Regions from separate parts of the Pseudoalteromonas sp. 10-33 genome, predicted to be linked through region 2. Evidence: predicted binding sites of a transcription regulator. Region 2 holds the regulator's gene; the other holds the start of a gene.

Region 1 (7,773 bases), on a different contig from region 2:
ATGTAACATGGTTTGCGCTGCAAATAATGCATTGTAATTTGTATCTGAGTTTAAATTTTGCTCGGTTGGCTTGGCATCATCAGATAAATAAAATATTTGTCCGGCACTAAAGTTAAAAATTTCTTCTTGTTTTTTATCAAATAAACGCGTTGTTGCACCCAGCGTAAACTGATTTGCAGCGGCTATTCGATCAACGCCAGAAAAGCGCGTATCTCTAAATAAGCCGTAATAGTCGTCTTGTAATTTGGTTGTATCGTATAAACCAATATCAGACTGATCCTTGTTAGGTGTATATAAATACTGAATTTGTGGCTCTAACGTTTGAATACCATCTTCTACAAGGTAGGAAGTATCACGCTCAAAATTAAGCTGTGAATATAAACGTACTTTTGGCAAAGTACGCGATACGCTTTGTTTAAATTGTGTGCCAGATAGGTCACCATGTTGGTCGTAGTTTGTTTGTAATAAGCTAACTTCAGATAAAAATGACCATGCGTATTGATCGTAATCAAACCGCGCTTTTGGCTCAATATGAACTCGTGTTGCTTGATCTATGATTGCAGAGCTGTTAGTAAAATGGCTCAATTCGCCAGACACGCTAAAATCAAAATGATCAAATTTCCATGGTGCTGTTTGTGTGAAATTAATTTGTGGGATAGCAGTGTACGACTCTAAGTGATCACCCAGTACCTCAAAGTTTTGAACTTTTATATCGGTCCGCCATGTGTCTCCTAAATGAGTCAGTACGCCGGTACGATAAAGTTGAGTGTCGGTTTTACTCGCATAACTTGATTCTAAATCAGTAATGTAGTTATCGTCGCTTACATTGGTAACGTCAACACTTGCTCGCCAATTTTCGTTAAAGTAACTTTTTTGCTGCCAATGAAACATGTAGCGCTCATCAAGCGCTGGCTCTGAGTCGTCCTTGTTTAGGTATTCTATTCCTATTAGGCCTTCATGTTGCTTGGTTAAATATCTAAGCTCTGTTTTTAATTGTAAACCCTTGTTAGCCATATAACGCGGCGTGATGGTGGCATCTAAGTTAGGCGCAATATTCCAATAATAAGGAGTAATGGTTTCTAAACCATACTTGTCTGAACTTGAAATACTAGGCGTGAGTAATCCCGACTTTCGGCGCTCGTCTAATGGAAAAGTAAAATAAGGTAAATATAAAACAGGGGTATCTAAAATTCGCAGTATGGCATTGTGAGTTTCGCCCCAGCCTTGTTCTCGAGATAAGTTAATCTCGTCGGCTTCAATTTCCCAAGCTGGCGTTTCTCCCGGACAAGCAGTAAAGCTTGCATTCATCAGTACTAAGCCAGAATCGTTTATAGTGAGCTTTTCAGCACCACCTTTGCCTTGTTGTTCTGTAAGCTTATAATCAGCACCTAATAGGCTAATTTCTGAATTATTTAAATCGGCATTTAAACCAGAGCTATTTACGTTACTTACAGCATCGCGATATACAATCGGGCCAGTGGCATTAAGTAAACCACGCTGCTTGTCTATCAATGCAGTTTGTGCGGACAAACTCATATTAACGGTGTTAATATCAACATTGCCGCTAAATTCGGCACTCTGAGTACCAAGGAGTTCTACATCATCAGCTTTAATGTCAACATTACCAAGCTTAATGCCAGGTAGCGGTTGCCAAGCTCTGGTTTGCATTGAAGTGCCACAAAGTTTGTGTGTCAGTTCAGTTTCGGCAAGCGATGGTGCGCTAACTACGCTTAGCATCAAAATGCCCCAGGTTTTGCTCATTTATTGACCCTAATGCTGTGTGTATAAATATAATTTACACATAATAAAGGAAAATAATGGCAAATACAGTAATTGACCTAATTAACTTAGTTAAAAATAGATATCTTATAAAATGACACGCTTTGATAATTTACAACAGTTCATAATGGCCCACTTTGGCAAACAGCCAGATACATTTGAGGCGATAACCGGAGATGCAAGCTTTAGGCGTTATTTTCGCTTAACAATTAATAATCAGCACTTTATTGTAATGGACTCCGATCCATTAAAGGTCAATAACGCACCGTACTTATCTTTGAACCAAGTTTTTACCGACCAAGGTTTTTTGTTACCGCATATTATTAAAAGTGATGAACAACAGGGTTTTTTTATTTTAATTGATTTAGGCAGCACACACTTAGCCGACATGCTTAATGATGCAAATAGAACCAACTATTACACACAGTTAATAAGTTTATCAGCCAAGTGGGCAAAAACGCCTGAAGCCTCAGATATGTTGGCCTATGGTAAAGACTTTATAGCGCTTGAATTGTCGATATTTAGCCAATGGTTAGTAAAAGATTTTATTGCTGAAAGCTTTGATAAAAATCAGCTTAAAATGTGGGAGTCGAGCTGCGATCTACTCACTAAAGCCATGCTTGAACAGCCCACAGTAACAGTGCATCGCGACTACCATAGCCGTAATATTATGCACAGCAATTCGCAGTGGGCGATAATAGATTACCAAGACACCGTGCGCGGGCCGCTTTGTTACGATTTAGTTTCGTTATTACGCGATTGCTATTTTAAGCTACCTGATGATGAGCTCGCTCAACTATTAGTATTTGGTTATAACGAATTTAAACGTCAAGGCTTAGTCGCTAACACGTCGTTTGAGCAATTTAAAGTTTGGTTTGACTTAACCGGTTTACAGCGTCATTTAAAAGCCGCTGGTATATTTTGCCGTCTGTATTTACGTGATGGTAAAACAGGTTATTTAGCTAATATTTTGCCCACCCTTGAGTATATTACAGAAATTGCTGCACGTTACCCTGAGCTCAATGCGCTCGGTGATTGGGTTAAAAATACAATAGCGCAAAAAGTGATTAAAAAATTAGAGCAGGTAAGCTTATGAAAGCCATGATTTTAGCCGCAGGACGTGGGCAGCGTATGATGCCGCTCACTCACGCTATGCCTAAACCTATGCTTAAAGTGCAAAATAAGCCATTAATAGAGCACCATGTTAATAATTTAAAGGCCGCAGGTATTACCGACATAGTGATAAATCTTGCATGGCAAGGTGATAAAATTAAAGCGTACTTCAAAGATGGTAGTCAATTTGGTGTAAGTATTGTTTATAGCCAAGAGGTTGAAGGCGGCCTTGAAACCGCAGGGGGAATTATTCAAGCACTTCCCTTATTAGGTGAGTCGTTTATTGTGATAAATGGCGATGTATTTACCGATTACGATGTAAGCTCACTTATGCAATTGCATTTGCAGCCAGGAGAGGCGCATTTGGTGCTTATTGAAAATCCACCTCATAATCCTGATGGCGATTTTGCATTGAGTCATTTATCGCCTGAGAGTCCAAAATATACATTCTCGGGTATTAGCCGCTATCAGGTTGACTTTTTTAATGATTTAGAGCCAGGCATTCGTCCGCTTGGGCCGTTACTTCGAGAAAAACTAAGCAAACACTTAGTGTCTACCGAGCTTTATATTGGTAGTTGGGATGACATAGGCACACCAGCGCGTTTAACGGCATTAAATGAACGCTTGGCGCAAGCCGACACATAATTAATAGGAGTAGCAGTTTATATGTGGGGAAAAATACTCGGATTTTGTTTTGGTTTTATGTTTGGCAAAATTTTTGGTGCTATTTTAGGTCTATATCTAGGGCATTTATTTGATAAAAGTTTAAAAAATAATTTTGATAAAGCAGGTGGCTTTTCAAGTTTATTTAATGGTGATGATGTCCATCAACGCCAAGCGTTATTTTTTTCCAGCTGCTTTGCAGTGATGGGCCATATTGCAAAGTCTAACGGCCGAGTAAGCGAAGTACATATAAAAGCCGCCAGCTTATTTATGGATGAAATGGGCTTAAAAGGCGAAGAGCGCCGCGAAGCACAGCATGCTTTTCAAGCGGGTAAACAAAGCGACTTTTCATTAAAAGAAACCGTCTATGATTTCAAAGAACGTTTTGCTAAGCGTCATGATTTACTGCAATTATTTTTAGAAATACAAATTCAAATGGCGTTTTCTGATGGCATTTTGGCTGAGCAAGAAAAGCAATTACTGAGTGAAGTAAGTAAACAGCTAGGCATTTCTAAAACTCATTTTGCGTTTGTGCTTAAACGCTATCAAGCTGAGTTTAATTTTAGAAAACAGCAACAGCGTTATCAACAGCAGCAAGGGCAAAGTAGTAGTTATAAAGAAGGTTCAGGCCATCATGTGCCACCTAATAACAACATGAATCGTACTCAAGCGCTTGGGCTTTTAGGGCTTAACGAGGGAGCAACAGAGCGAGAAGTAAAAGTAGCTTACCGTAAGTTAATGGCGCAACATCACCCTGATAAATTAGTATCGCAAGGTTTACCAAAGCATATGATGGAATTAGCCGTTAAAAAAAGCCAAGATATTCAAGCGGCCTATGAATATTTAAAAAAGGCGGCGTAAAAAGCCGTCTATTTCTTTTGTTAGCCGAGCATGTTGTTGCGACTGATCACGAAGCCCAAATAATTGGCGCTGGCGGTAGTCGAATTTAGCGTTTCGGTTAACCCAGCGCTGGCGATTTTTTAGGTTAATTAAAATGTCGCGATTGTCGCCGGCGTAATAAATATCTAAAAGGGCAGGCGTAACAAGAGACGTTGTTTGGTTTAGGCTTTTATTGCGTTTTGCATTGGGTAAATAGCTACTTAAACTAATAAACGCATCTACGCGTTCTTGCGGAAAATCTGCATAATATTCAGTTAATACCCCTGCACTGGTGCCTTGGGCAATAATAACAATATTGCTAGGCTCTTCCATCGCTGTTTGGTAAAGGGCTTTGTAGCGCGCCAGTAAATTTAATTTGTAGTTGTCGAGTACTTCATCACTGACGGCTTCAATAGCATCCACATGGTGAGGCGCTTCGTTTTTACTTGAAACATTAGGCTGCTCTGATTCACTGTTGGCTTGACTCTCTGTTTCAGTGGCGGTGCTTGGTGCTGTTTCTGCGGCCGTCTCTGCTATTTTACTCGCTTGCCAATCAATATCAGGGATGGTCATTGCATAAGTGGTGTAGCCTAAATTGTTAAGCTCCTTGCGTAAGTAACTCATTCCAGCATTGTTAGTAGGGGTTGATTGCCAGTCGGGGATCAGTAATACAGTCCCTCTAAAATCAGCACTCATGTATTCACTGTGCAAACTTAAAAATTCAGTTTCACCTGCCAATAAGGTTTTCACTTCATCGCTGGGTAGAAGGCGTTTAATATCGCTATTTTCAACACTCGAAAAAGAAGGCGGAGCAATATGTTCAGCGGCAGTTGCAGGCATTACTAAAAGGGCCACGCAGCTATATGCCATGTAACACAAAGTCTTTTTAATTAATTGCAAAAACACCATAACACGCTCAACTAGTGGTCATTAGTTAGGTATCGGCATGTTTAACTAAAAGTTTAATCCTTTGCTAAGTAATTGAGCCCGTTAAAACTCGGGTTCTGCTTCGAAGGTCATTATTTGCTCGGTGACTGGGTGTTTTAGTTGCAACATTTGTGCGTGAAGTTGTAAACGCGGAGCGGCTGCGAGCGCCTCTGTGTGGGCATAGAGTCTGTCACCTAGAATAGGATGGCCAAGGCTTAGCATATGTACACGTAATTGATGTGAACGACCAGTAATAGGAGTGAGCTCAACGCGAGTGGCGCTTTCTTCTCGTTCAAGTATTTTATAGTGAGTGAGCGATGGCTTACCATTTTCATGATCTACCATTTGCTTTGGGCGATTAGGCCAGTCGCAAATAAGTGGCAAATCAACAGAACCATTGTCTTGTTCAAGTTGCCCAAATACGCGAGCAATATACCGCTTAGCGGTTTCACGTTCTTGAAACTGCATGCTTAAATGCCTATGGGCAGCTTTATTCATAGCAAGGCAAAGTATGCCGGAAGTTGCCATATCAAGGCGGTGAACAATTCGTGCGGTTGGAAACACGCGATTCACTCGGTTAATTAAGCTGTCGGCATGTTTAGGATCTTTACCCGGTACGGTCAATAATTCGCTGGGTTTATTAACAATGAGCAAGTCGTCGTCTTGAAAAAGTATGGTTAAATACGGGTTCATTGGGGGATTGTAATTAACTAACACGGCCGACCTTAATGATTTTGAAGGGCACTATTTTAGGGGAGCAAGGGCAAAGGCTCAAGGAAAACATTGATAGTCTGTACAAAGGCTTCTAATTTATATGCCTTGTTTGAATATAAAAAAGCGCGGTATAAATACCGCGCTTTATTAAGCTGTCATTTTTACTAACGACTGACAGCTATAAACTTAAAGCTCAAAAACCCCTAGTGCGAAACCACTATTAAGCGAATTGCATCTAGTTGTAACTGCGCTTTTTCAATGTGCGTAGTCAACTCGCTGCGCTGCTTATCAAAGAAAGTAATTTCTTCTTGGCGAATATTCGGGTTAATTTGTTTAAGGGCTTCTAAACGAGATTGTTCTTCAATTAGCGTGCTTTGCATTTTAGCTAGCGACTGTGCACGAATAACCTCGAGTTTTTCTTGTGCCATGTCTTTTGCTGTTGTGATCATAGGGTGAATTGCGCTTTGTAGTGCACCCGCAAGTTTACTTGCTGTTTGACGACCAACGGCTGAAAGTTGTTGGTTAAACCCATCAAATGCAACGTTTTCGCCTAAGTTATTACTGGCTTTATCAAGCAATATACGAATAGGCGTTGGGGGTAAAAAGCGGCCCACTTGTAATGCTTTAGGCGCCATTGCTTCGGCTACAAAAATAAGCTCAACAAAAAAGGTGCCCGCAGGGAGTTTTTTGTTTTTGAGTAAGGCAACCGATGCGCTACCAAAGTCATCATCACAAATCATGTCCATTGTGCCTTGTACCATTGGGTGATCCCAACTGATAAAGTGTACATCTTCTTGTGAAAGTGCGGTGTCGCGGTCAAATGTCACAGTCATTCCATCATCTTTAAGCGATGGAAATGACGCGTTTAACATATGCTCTGTAGGCTTTAAAATAATGGTGTTCTCGCCTTTGTCTTCTTGGCTTACACCGAAAGTGTCGAACACGTTGATCATGTAACTTGGCAGTTCAAACTGGTTATCGAGTTTTTCTATGTCAGTAACCAGAGAGTCTGCAGCACCTTGGCCCGATGAATGCAGCTCTAATAAACGATCGCGTCCACTTTCCATTTTTTTACGTAGCACGGCATTTTGCTGAGCAACCTGTTCAAGCAGTGGATCTAGCTCGTCTTCATCACAGTTATGCGCTGAAATGTATTCAAGTAAATCTTCGCGGAACTCTTTATACAATAATTGCCCTGTAGTTGATGTTGTTTCAAACGCATCAAGGCCTTCGTTGTACCAACGCAGTAATACTTCTTGCGCCGTGTTTTCAAAGTACGGTACGTGAATATTCACGTCTTGTGTTTGGCCTATACGGTCTAATCGGCCAATTCGTTGCTCTAGTAAATCGGGATTTAATGGTAAATCAAATAACACTAAGTGATGAGAGAACTGGAAGTTACGACCTTCTGAACCAATTTCTGAACACAATAGTATTTGTGCGTTGTCGTATTCGTCGGCAAAAAATGCAGCCGCGCGATCACGTTCTATAATAGACATACCTTCGTGGAAAACCGAGGCTTTAATCGCTTCGCGCTCACGCAGTATTTGCTCAAGGCTAATAGCGGTTTCGGCTTTTGCACAAATAAGAAGTACTTTTTCATGTTTTAGTGTTTTAAGTGTGTCGATTAACCAATCTACACGTGGGTCAAATAATCCCCAGCTTGCGCTTTCGCCTTCAAACTCTTGAAATATTTTT
Region 2 (7,773 bases):
ACCTTGATACCCCAGTGACCAACCGTCAAGAAACTAAACATAATGAAAGTGAGCAAATTTCGTCAATGCGTGACGAAATGAATGCCATTCGTCAGTTGTTAGAGCATCAAGTATCAGGGCTTATGCAACAAGACATGGCAAGGCGCGACCCTACTCGTGCATGCATGATTGATCGTTTAGTTGGTATGGGTATAGATAAAGATGTTGCAGAGCAAATGGCGTGCTTTGTACCTGACGATGTGTCTCGTCAGCAGGGTTGGAAAGCACTTTTAACAATGGTTGAAGATCAGATGCAGACAACCAATAACGAAATTTTACGTCAAGGCGGCGTATACGCTTTGGTTGGCCCAACTGGGGTTGGTAAAACAACCACAGTTGCTAAATTAGCTGCACTTGGTGCACAAAAGTACGGTGCAGACAAAGTCGCTTTAATCACAACCGACACATACAGAATTGGTGCTTATGAGCAACTTGCTACGTATGGTCGAATTATAGGCTGTGGCGTTAAGCAAGTTAAAGATGCTAATGAATTAGCTGAAGTTTTATATCATTTACGAAATAAACGACTAGTATTAATTGATACTGCGGGTATGAGCCAACGCGACTTACGTTTAACTGAGCAGCTTAATACTCTTATGCGTAACCAGCGCGTTGATATTCGTAGTTATTTAGTGCTCAGTGCAACATCGCAAATACACGTGTTGCAAGAAACCGTTAGACACTTTAAGAAAGTGCAGTTAAGTGGTTGTATATTCACCAAATTAGACGAATCTTTAAGTTTAGGTGAGATTATTAGTATTGCGATTCAAAATCGCCTTCCAATAGGGTATCTTACTAACGGTCAACGAGTACCAGAAGATATTCGAGTTGCAAATGCTGAAAAACTAGTTAAAAAGGCTGAGCAACTCTATTTAAAAAGAGCAAAAGCACAACATTCAAGGCACCAAGCAGTGGCGCCAAGCACAGTAGGGATGTATGATTAACACAGTATTAGATCAAGCAAGTGGCCTGCGCAAAATGAGTCAAAACAATAACAACGGCGTAAAAGTTATCGCTGTCACTGGCGGTAAAGGTGGAGTAGGAAAAACAAATGTTTCTCTTAATACTGCAATTGCATTAGGCCAGCAAGGTAACAGAGTATTGGTTCTTGATGCCGATTTAGGCTTAGCAAACTGTGACGTTATGCTAGGACTGCGTGTTGAACGTAACTTATCACATGTTTTATCTGGTGAATGCGAACTCGATGAAATTCTAGTTGAAGGCCCCGCAGGTATTAAAATTGTACCCGCAACGTCGGGCTCTCAAAGTATGGTTGAATTGTCGCCTTCAGAGCATGCGGGACTCATCAGAGCTTTTAGCGAATTAAATACAGAATTTGATATTTTAATTGTAGATACCGCTGCAGGTATTTCTGACATGGTGCTGAGTTTTTCTCGCGCAGCACAAGATGTCATGGTTGTTGTATGCGACGAGCCCACATCAATAACAGATGCCTACGCGCTGATAAAAGTATTGAGCCGTGAGCATGGTGTATATAAATTTAAAATTGTTGCAAATATGGTCCGCAGCATGCGTGAAGGGCAAGAGTTATTTGCAAAACTTTCCAAAGTAACCGATCGTTTTTTAGATGTATCAATGGACTTGGTTGCAACGGTTCCCTACGACGAAAATATGCGTAAGGCAACACGCCGTCAAAAAGTTATTGTAGAACTTTTTCCAAATTCGCCTGCGGCACTGGCGTTTCAAGCGCTAGCAACAAAAGCAGTTAAATGGCCAATACCTAACCAACCATCGGGTCATCTGGAGTTTTTCATAGAGAAACTAGTAAACGGCTAATTATGACAACATTGGTGAATAAAGTTATGGGATATCAATCAGCACAAAATTTAAATGTGATTGTTGAAAAACATGCATCACTCGTCAAAAAAGTGGCATGTCACCTTATAGCGCGTTTACCTGCCAGCGTTCAGCTGGACGATTTAATACAATCAGGCATGATTGGCCTGATTGAAGCATCTAAGAGCTTTGATGCAACCAAAGGCGCCAGCTTTGAAACGTTTGCAGGGATTCGTATTCGTGGGGCAATGCTTGACGAAATGCGACGTGGCGATTGGGCACCCCGTTCAGTGCATCGCAAAAGCCGTTTGGTGGCTGAAACAATTGCTTTTTTAGAAAAAAGCTTAAGCCGTGAGCCTACAGATATAGAAGTTGCTGAAAAACTTGAAATTTCGTTAAATGAGTACCATCATATCTTAAACGATGTAAATGCAAGTAAAGTACTAGGTATAGAAGACCTTGGTGTCGACGAGGATGTCATCAGTCCAGTTGATCAAGATTTAGCGCTAGACAAACCGTTTAATAACGTTAAAAATGAGCGGTTTAATGAGTCTTTATTAGGTGCGATAAAATCTTTGCCAGAACGAGATGCAATGGTGCTGTCTTTGTACTATAACGATGAAATGAATTTAAAAGAAATAGGGCATATACTCGATGTAAGCGAATCGCGTGTAAGTCAAATACATGGTCAGGCGATGATTAAGCTCAAAGCTAAAATCAATGACTGGATAAATTAGTAGTAAGTAAACAAGGTTAAGACCTCACTGGGGGATGTTTTGGATAAAAACATGAAAATTCTGGTTGTTGACGATTTTTCAACAATGAGACGTATTATTAAAAATCTGTTGCGTGACTTAGGTTTCACTAATGTTCAAGAAGCAGACGACGGGTCAACCGCTTTGCCAATGCTACAAAATCAAGTATTTGATTTTGTTGTTACCGATTGGAATATGCCAGGAATGCAGGGTATAGACCTACTAAGAGCAATACGTGCGGATGATAAGCTTAAACACATCCCGGTATTGATGGTAACGGCTGAAGCTAAAAAAGAACAAATTATAGCGGCAGCACAGGCAGGTGTTAATGGTTATATTGTTAAGCCATTTACTGCTGGAACACTCAAAACTAAATTAGAAAAAGTATTTGAACGTTTAGGCTAATGATAGGGGGAGAGGCTTATGTCAGCACTTGCTGCGCCTCAAATAACTTTAGAACAAGCTCGTCAGCTCGTTGTTTATCTAGAAAACGGTGAGCAAGACAAAGCCAATCAGTTAATTTTAGATACTGCTTCTAAGGAGCAATCTGAAATATTTGCTGAAGTTGGAAAGTTAACCCGTCAATTGCATGAAGCTTTAAAAAGCTTCGAGCTAGACACTCGCTTAACTGACTTAACTACCGATGCGATTCCAGATGCAAAAAAACGGCTTAATTATGTTATAGAAATGACAGAAAATGCCGCAAATAAAACAATGGATGCTGTTGAGGCTAGCCTACCAATTGCTCAGCAGTTGGCGGATGAGATATCTCATATCAAACCGACATGGGATCGCCTAATGAATCGAGAGATTGAGTTAGGAGAGTTTAAATCGTTATGCCACAGCATTGATAAGTTTATGAACAATTCTCATCATAAAACCGATGAGCTGCAAAGTTTGATGACAAATGTACTTATGGCGCAAGACTATCAAGATTTAACCGGGCAAGTTATTCGCCGGGTTATTGAGCTTGTTAGAGAAGTCGAAGAAAGCTTGATCCATCTTTTGACTGCCTTTGCTGATCAAAACGACGGTAAAGCCGAAAAAATAGAACAACAAAAAACAAATGAACCATTAGACGAACAAACTTTAGCAGGTCCAGAAGGCCCTATTATTGATAAAGAATCACGTAATGATGTTGTATCTGATCAAGATGAAGTCGATGATCTTTTATCAAGTTTGGGCTTCTAAGAGGAGAGTAACTGCATGTTTGAAGTCGATGAAGATATTTTACAAGACTTTCTTGTAGAGGCAGGAGAAATCCTAGAGCTTTTATCTGAACAGTTAGTTGAGCTGGAAAACAATCCAGAAGACACCGAATTACTCAATGCCATATTTAGAGGGTTTCACACTGTAAAAGGTGGTGCTGGGTTTTTAGCCATGACGGAGTTAGTTGACGCATGCCATGGTGCAGAAAATGTATTCGATTTACTCAGACAGGGTGTACGAACAGTTAACTCTGAGTTAATGGATGTGATTTTGCAGGCACTCGACACTATTAACGAGATGTTTGCTACCATTCAAAACCGCGATAAACCTGAGCCTGCCGATCCCGAATTACTTGAAGTTCTTCACAAACTGGGCTTGCCTCCAACAGAGGAAGAGCTTGCTGGTGAATCTCCAATTGATACGGCAGATGAGCCTCAACATGAAGCTGTAGAAACGCTTGCGGCAGAAGAAACTTCATCAGCAGATGAAGAAGACCCATTTGCCTTTGATGAGTTATTTAGCGGCGGTTCAGCTGCGCAAAGCGATGAAGAAACTCAAATAGATGAAATAACAGAAGATGAATTCGAAAACCTACTAGACGAGCTACACGGAAAAGGCCAAAGCCCAATAGCTGAAAGTTCGCCAAGTAGCAGTGATGTGAGTGGAGACATTACAGACGATGAGTTTGACAATCTACTCGATGAACTTCATGGTGTTGGAAGCTTTGGCGCTGTTGCCGCTAGTGAGCCTGTAAAAGAGCAACCAGCAAGTAATAATCCAGTAGAAAATACTGCAACGCCATCAACAAATACATCGGCAAGTAATACTAGCGATGATGAAATTAGTGATGATGAATTTGAGGCTTTACTAGATGAACTTCATGGCACCGGCGCCCCTAAATCAATAGAGAGTCCTGCAGCTTCAGAGTCTAAGCCAGCGCCAAAAGCCGCGGCTAAGGTAAGTGAGCCTGTTAAAAAGCCTGAACCTGTAAAAGCCGCTGCGCCAAAACCAGTGCAAAAACCTGCAGAAAAACCGGCAGCAAAAGCAGCGCCTGCTCCAACGCCTGCAGCTGTGAAAAAACCAGCTCCTCCTCAAGCAGAAACAACAGTCCGAGTTGACACAAAACGCCTAGATCAAATAATGAATATGGTGGGTGAGCTTGTACTCGTTCGTAACAGGTTGGTAAGTTTAGCAACAAACTCAGAAAGTGAAGCAATGGGTAAAGCCATTTCTAACTTAGATGTTGTGACAGCTGATATCCAAGGCGCAGTAATGCAAACGCGAATGCAGCCAATTAAAAAGGTATTTGGCCGCTTTCCTCGCGTTGTTCGTGACTTAGCACGAAGTTTAAATAAAGACATTAGCTTACAGCTTGTTGGTGAAGAAACTGATTTAGATAAAAACTTGGTTGAGGCACTTGCAGATCCACTTGTTCACTTAGTTAGAAACTCAGTTGACCACGGAATAGAGATGCCAGCAGCTCGTGAAGCAGCTGGCAAACCTAGAACGGGTAATGTAACGCTTTCAGCTTCGCAAGAAGGCGACCATATCTTGTTAACTATCAAAGATGATGGTGCGGGTATGGATGCTGAGAAGCTCAAAAAAATAGCAATCAGTAAAGGCGTTTTAGATCACGATCAAGCGAGTCGTTTATCGGATACCGAAGCGTACAATTTAATATTTGCACCAGGATTCTCTACTAAGGAAGAGATCTCTGATATTTCAGGGCGTGGTGTGGGTATGGATGTTGTAAAAACTAAAATAACTCAACTTAATGGCTCAGTAAGTATTCAGTCAGAGCTAGGTGTTGGTACAATTTTAGAAATTAAAGTACCGCTAACACTTGCCATATTACCTACCTTAATGGTTGTAGTTGGTGAGCAAACATTTGCACTACCATTGGCTGGTGTTAGTGAAATATTCCACTTAGATTTAACCAAAACAAATGTAGTTGATGGTCAACTAACGATCATTGTACGTAAAAAAGCAATACCGCTGTTTTACCTCGAGCATTGGTTAGTTAAAGGAGCAGATCGTACTCAACGCAAAGCTCAAGGCCATGTTGTTATTGTTCAAATAGGTACTCAGCAGGTTGGTTTTGTCGTTGACTCCTTGATAGGGCAAGAAGAAGTTGTAATAAAGCCTCTTGATGCACTTCTTCAAGGCACTCCAGGTATGGCAGGTGCAACTATTACGTCAGATGGTGGAATTGCACTTATTTTAGATGTTCCCAATATGTTAAAACACTACGCAGGCTAAATCATAAAGCAGGCACACAATTAAGTGTGCCTGCATAGAAATTTAATAAGAGAGCTAAATGGCCGTAAAAGTTTTAGTTGTTGACGATTCAAGCTTTTTTCGTCGTAGAGTAAGCGAAATTCTTGAGCAAGACAGCGACATACAAGTAATTGGATTTGCCATAAATGGCAGAGAAGCTGTTGAAAAAACGGCCCAACTGCGTCCTGATATGATCACAATGGATGTAGAAATGCCAGTGCTTGATGGTATTAGCGCGGTTAAAGAAATAATGGCCAGCAATCCTACACCAATTTTAATGTTTTCTTCTTTGACCCGTGCTGGCGCAACAGCCACACTCGATGCTCTTGATGCGGGGGCGATGGACTTTTTGCCTAAAAAGTTTGAAGACATAGCACGTAATAATGAAGATGCCATAAAGCTTCTCCAAGCTAAAGTTAAAGAAATTGGCAATAGACGCATTCCCAGAACTTTTAAGCCAGCGTCGTATTCTAAACCCGCAACGCGTGCGGTACCTCAAAGAACTAGCACTTCTTCCATCAGGCAACCTGATAGAAGTTTTCAGCGTTCAGCCCCTGAACCATCATTAACCAAAACACAGAGCTCCCTTCCTTCTCGTGCCAGTGGAAAGCAATATAGATTAGTCGCTATTGGTACGTCTACAGGTGGCCCCGTTGCTTTACAAAATGTGCTTACGCAATTACCAGCTAATTTCCCGCATCCTATTTTACTCATTCAGCATATGCCAGCTGCTTTTACACCGGCATTTGCAGCTCGCTTAAATGGTTTGTGCAAAATAAAAGTAAAAGAGGCACAACAAGGTGACCGGTTAGACCCAGGAACCGCTTATTTGGCGCCTGGCGGTCAACAAATGATGGTTGAAGGACGAGGTGGTTCAAAAACATTGCGTGTTTTTGAAGATAATAGCGAGCGAATTACTTATAAGCCTAGCGTCGATGTAACGTTTGCAAGTGTAGCTAAGGCTTTTCAAGGCGATGTATTAGCAATTATTTTAACTGGCATGGGCGCCGATGGTCGAGATGGTGCGAGAATGTTAAAACAAACTGGGGCTACTATTTGGGCACAAGACGAAAAAAGCTGTGTTGTTTATGGTATGCCACAAGCTGTTGCTAATGCGGGACTTTCAAGTGAGAGTTTAGCGCTGGATGATATTGCAACGCGGATAAAAAGTGAAACCGGTTGTGGATAAGCTCTCCGTACTTGGGTTAATAGTTGCACTAAGTGCTATAGCAATTGGCTATCATTTAGAAGGTGGTGTGATTGCAGCGCTTTTTAATGGTCCGGCGCTCATTATTGTACTAGGTGGTACTTTAGGTGCTGTCATGCTTCAAACATCTGGCAGTACTTTTAAAAAAATGCTTAGAATGAGTCACTGGGTATTTGTTATGCCAAGCTATGATATTGATGATGCGATTGAACAGGTTAAACGTTGGTCGCATAAAGCGAGACAAGAGGGCTATTTAGCACTAGAAGATGAGGCATTAACGCATTCAGATGTTTATGCCGCAAAGGGGCTCAGCCTATTAGTTGATGGTGGTTCAGGACAAAAACTCAGAGATACACTTGAGATAGACTTATTGTTAGAACGTGAACGCTTACTAGAAGCGGCTCGGGTTTACGAAGCAATGGGCGGCTATAGTCCTACCATTGGTATTTTAGGGGCCGTGCTTGGACTTATTCAAGCAATGTCTTTTAT

Evidence for each region. Region 2 encodes FliA, which starts transcription of late flagellar genes. Its sites were predicted from a motif close to CTAAAGNTNNNNNNNNNNNNGCCGATA; they were not measured.
Region 1: ATS76_RS13090 (DUF3530 family protein) is a predicted target of FliA. The motif match lies at 5,374-5,400, and genes of this name have one in related genera.

The regions. Positions count from the first base shown of each region.
Region 1 is NZ_LOFI01000024.1:149,892-157,664, reverse strand. Features, by position in the region: gene lptD (LPS assembly protein LptD) at 1-1,761, opposite strand, end outside; gene ATS76_RS13105 (aminoglycoside phosphotransferase family protein) at 1,874-2,875, shown strand; gene murU (N-acetylmuramate alpha-1-phosphate uridylyltransferase MurU) at 2,872-3,537, shown strand; gene djlA (co-chaperone DjlA) at 3,559-4,416, shown strand; gene ATS76_RS13090 (DUF3530 family protein) at 4,399-5,304, opposite strand; gene rluA (bifunctional tRNA pseudouridine(32) synthase/23S rRNA pseudouridine(746) synthase RluA) at 5,425-6,078, opposite strand; gene rapA (RNA polymerase-associated protein RapA) at 6,279-7,773, opposite strand, start outside.
Region 2 is NZ_LOFI01000001.1:670,497-678,269, forward strand. Features, by position in the region: gene flhF (flagellar biosynthesis protein FlhF) at 1-983, shown strand, start outside; gene ATS76_RS03100 (MinD/ParA family ATP-binding protein) at 976-1,836, shown strand; gene ATS76_RS03105 (RNA polymerase sigma factor FliA) at 1,863-2,573, shown strand; gene cheY (chemotaxis response regulator CheY) at 2,613-2,996, shown strand; gene ATS76_RS03115 (protein phosphatase CheZ) at 3,015-3,782, shown strand; gene ATS76_RS03120 (chemotaxis protein CheA) at 3,798-6,059, shown strand; gene ATS76_RS03125 (protein-glutamate methylesterase/protein-glutamine glutaminase) at 6,118-7,266, shown strand; gene ATS76_RS03130 (flagellar motor protein) at 7,259-7,773, shown strand, end outside.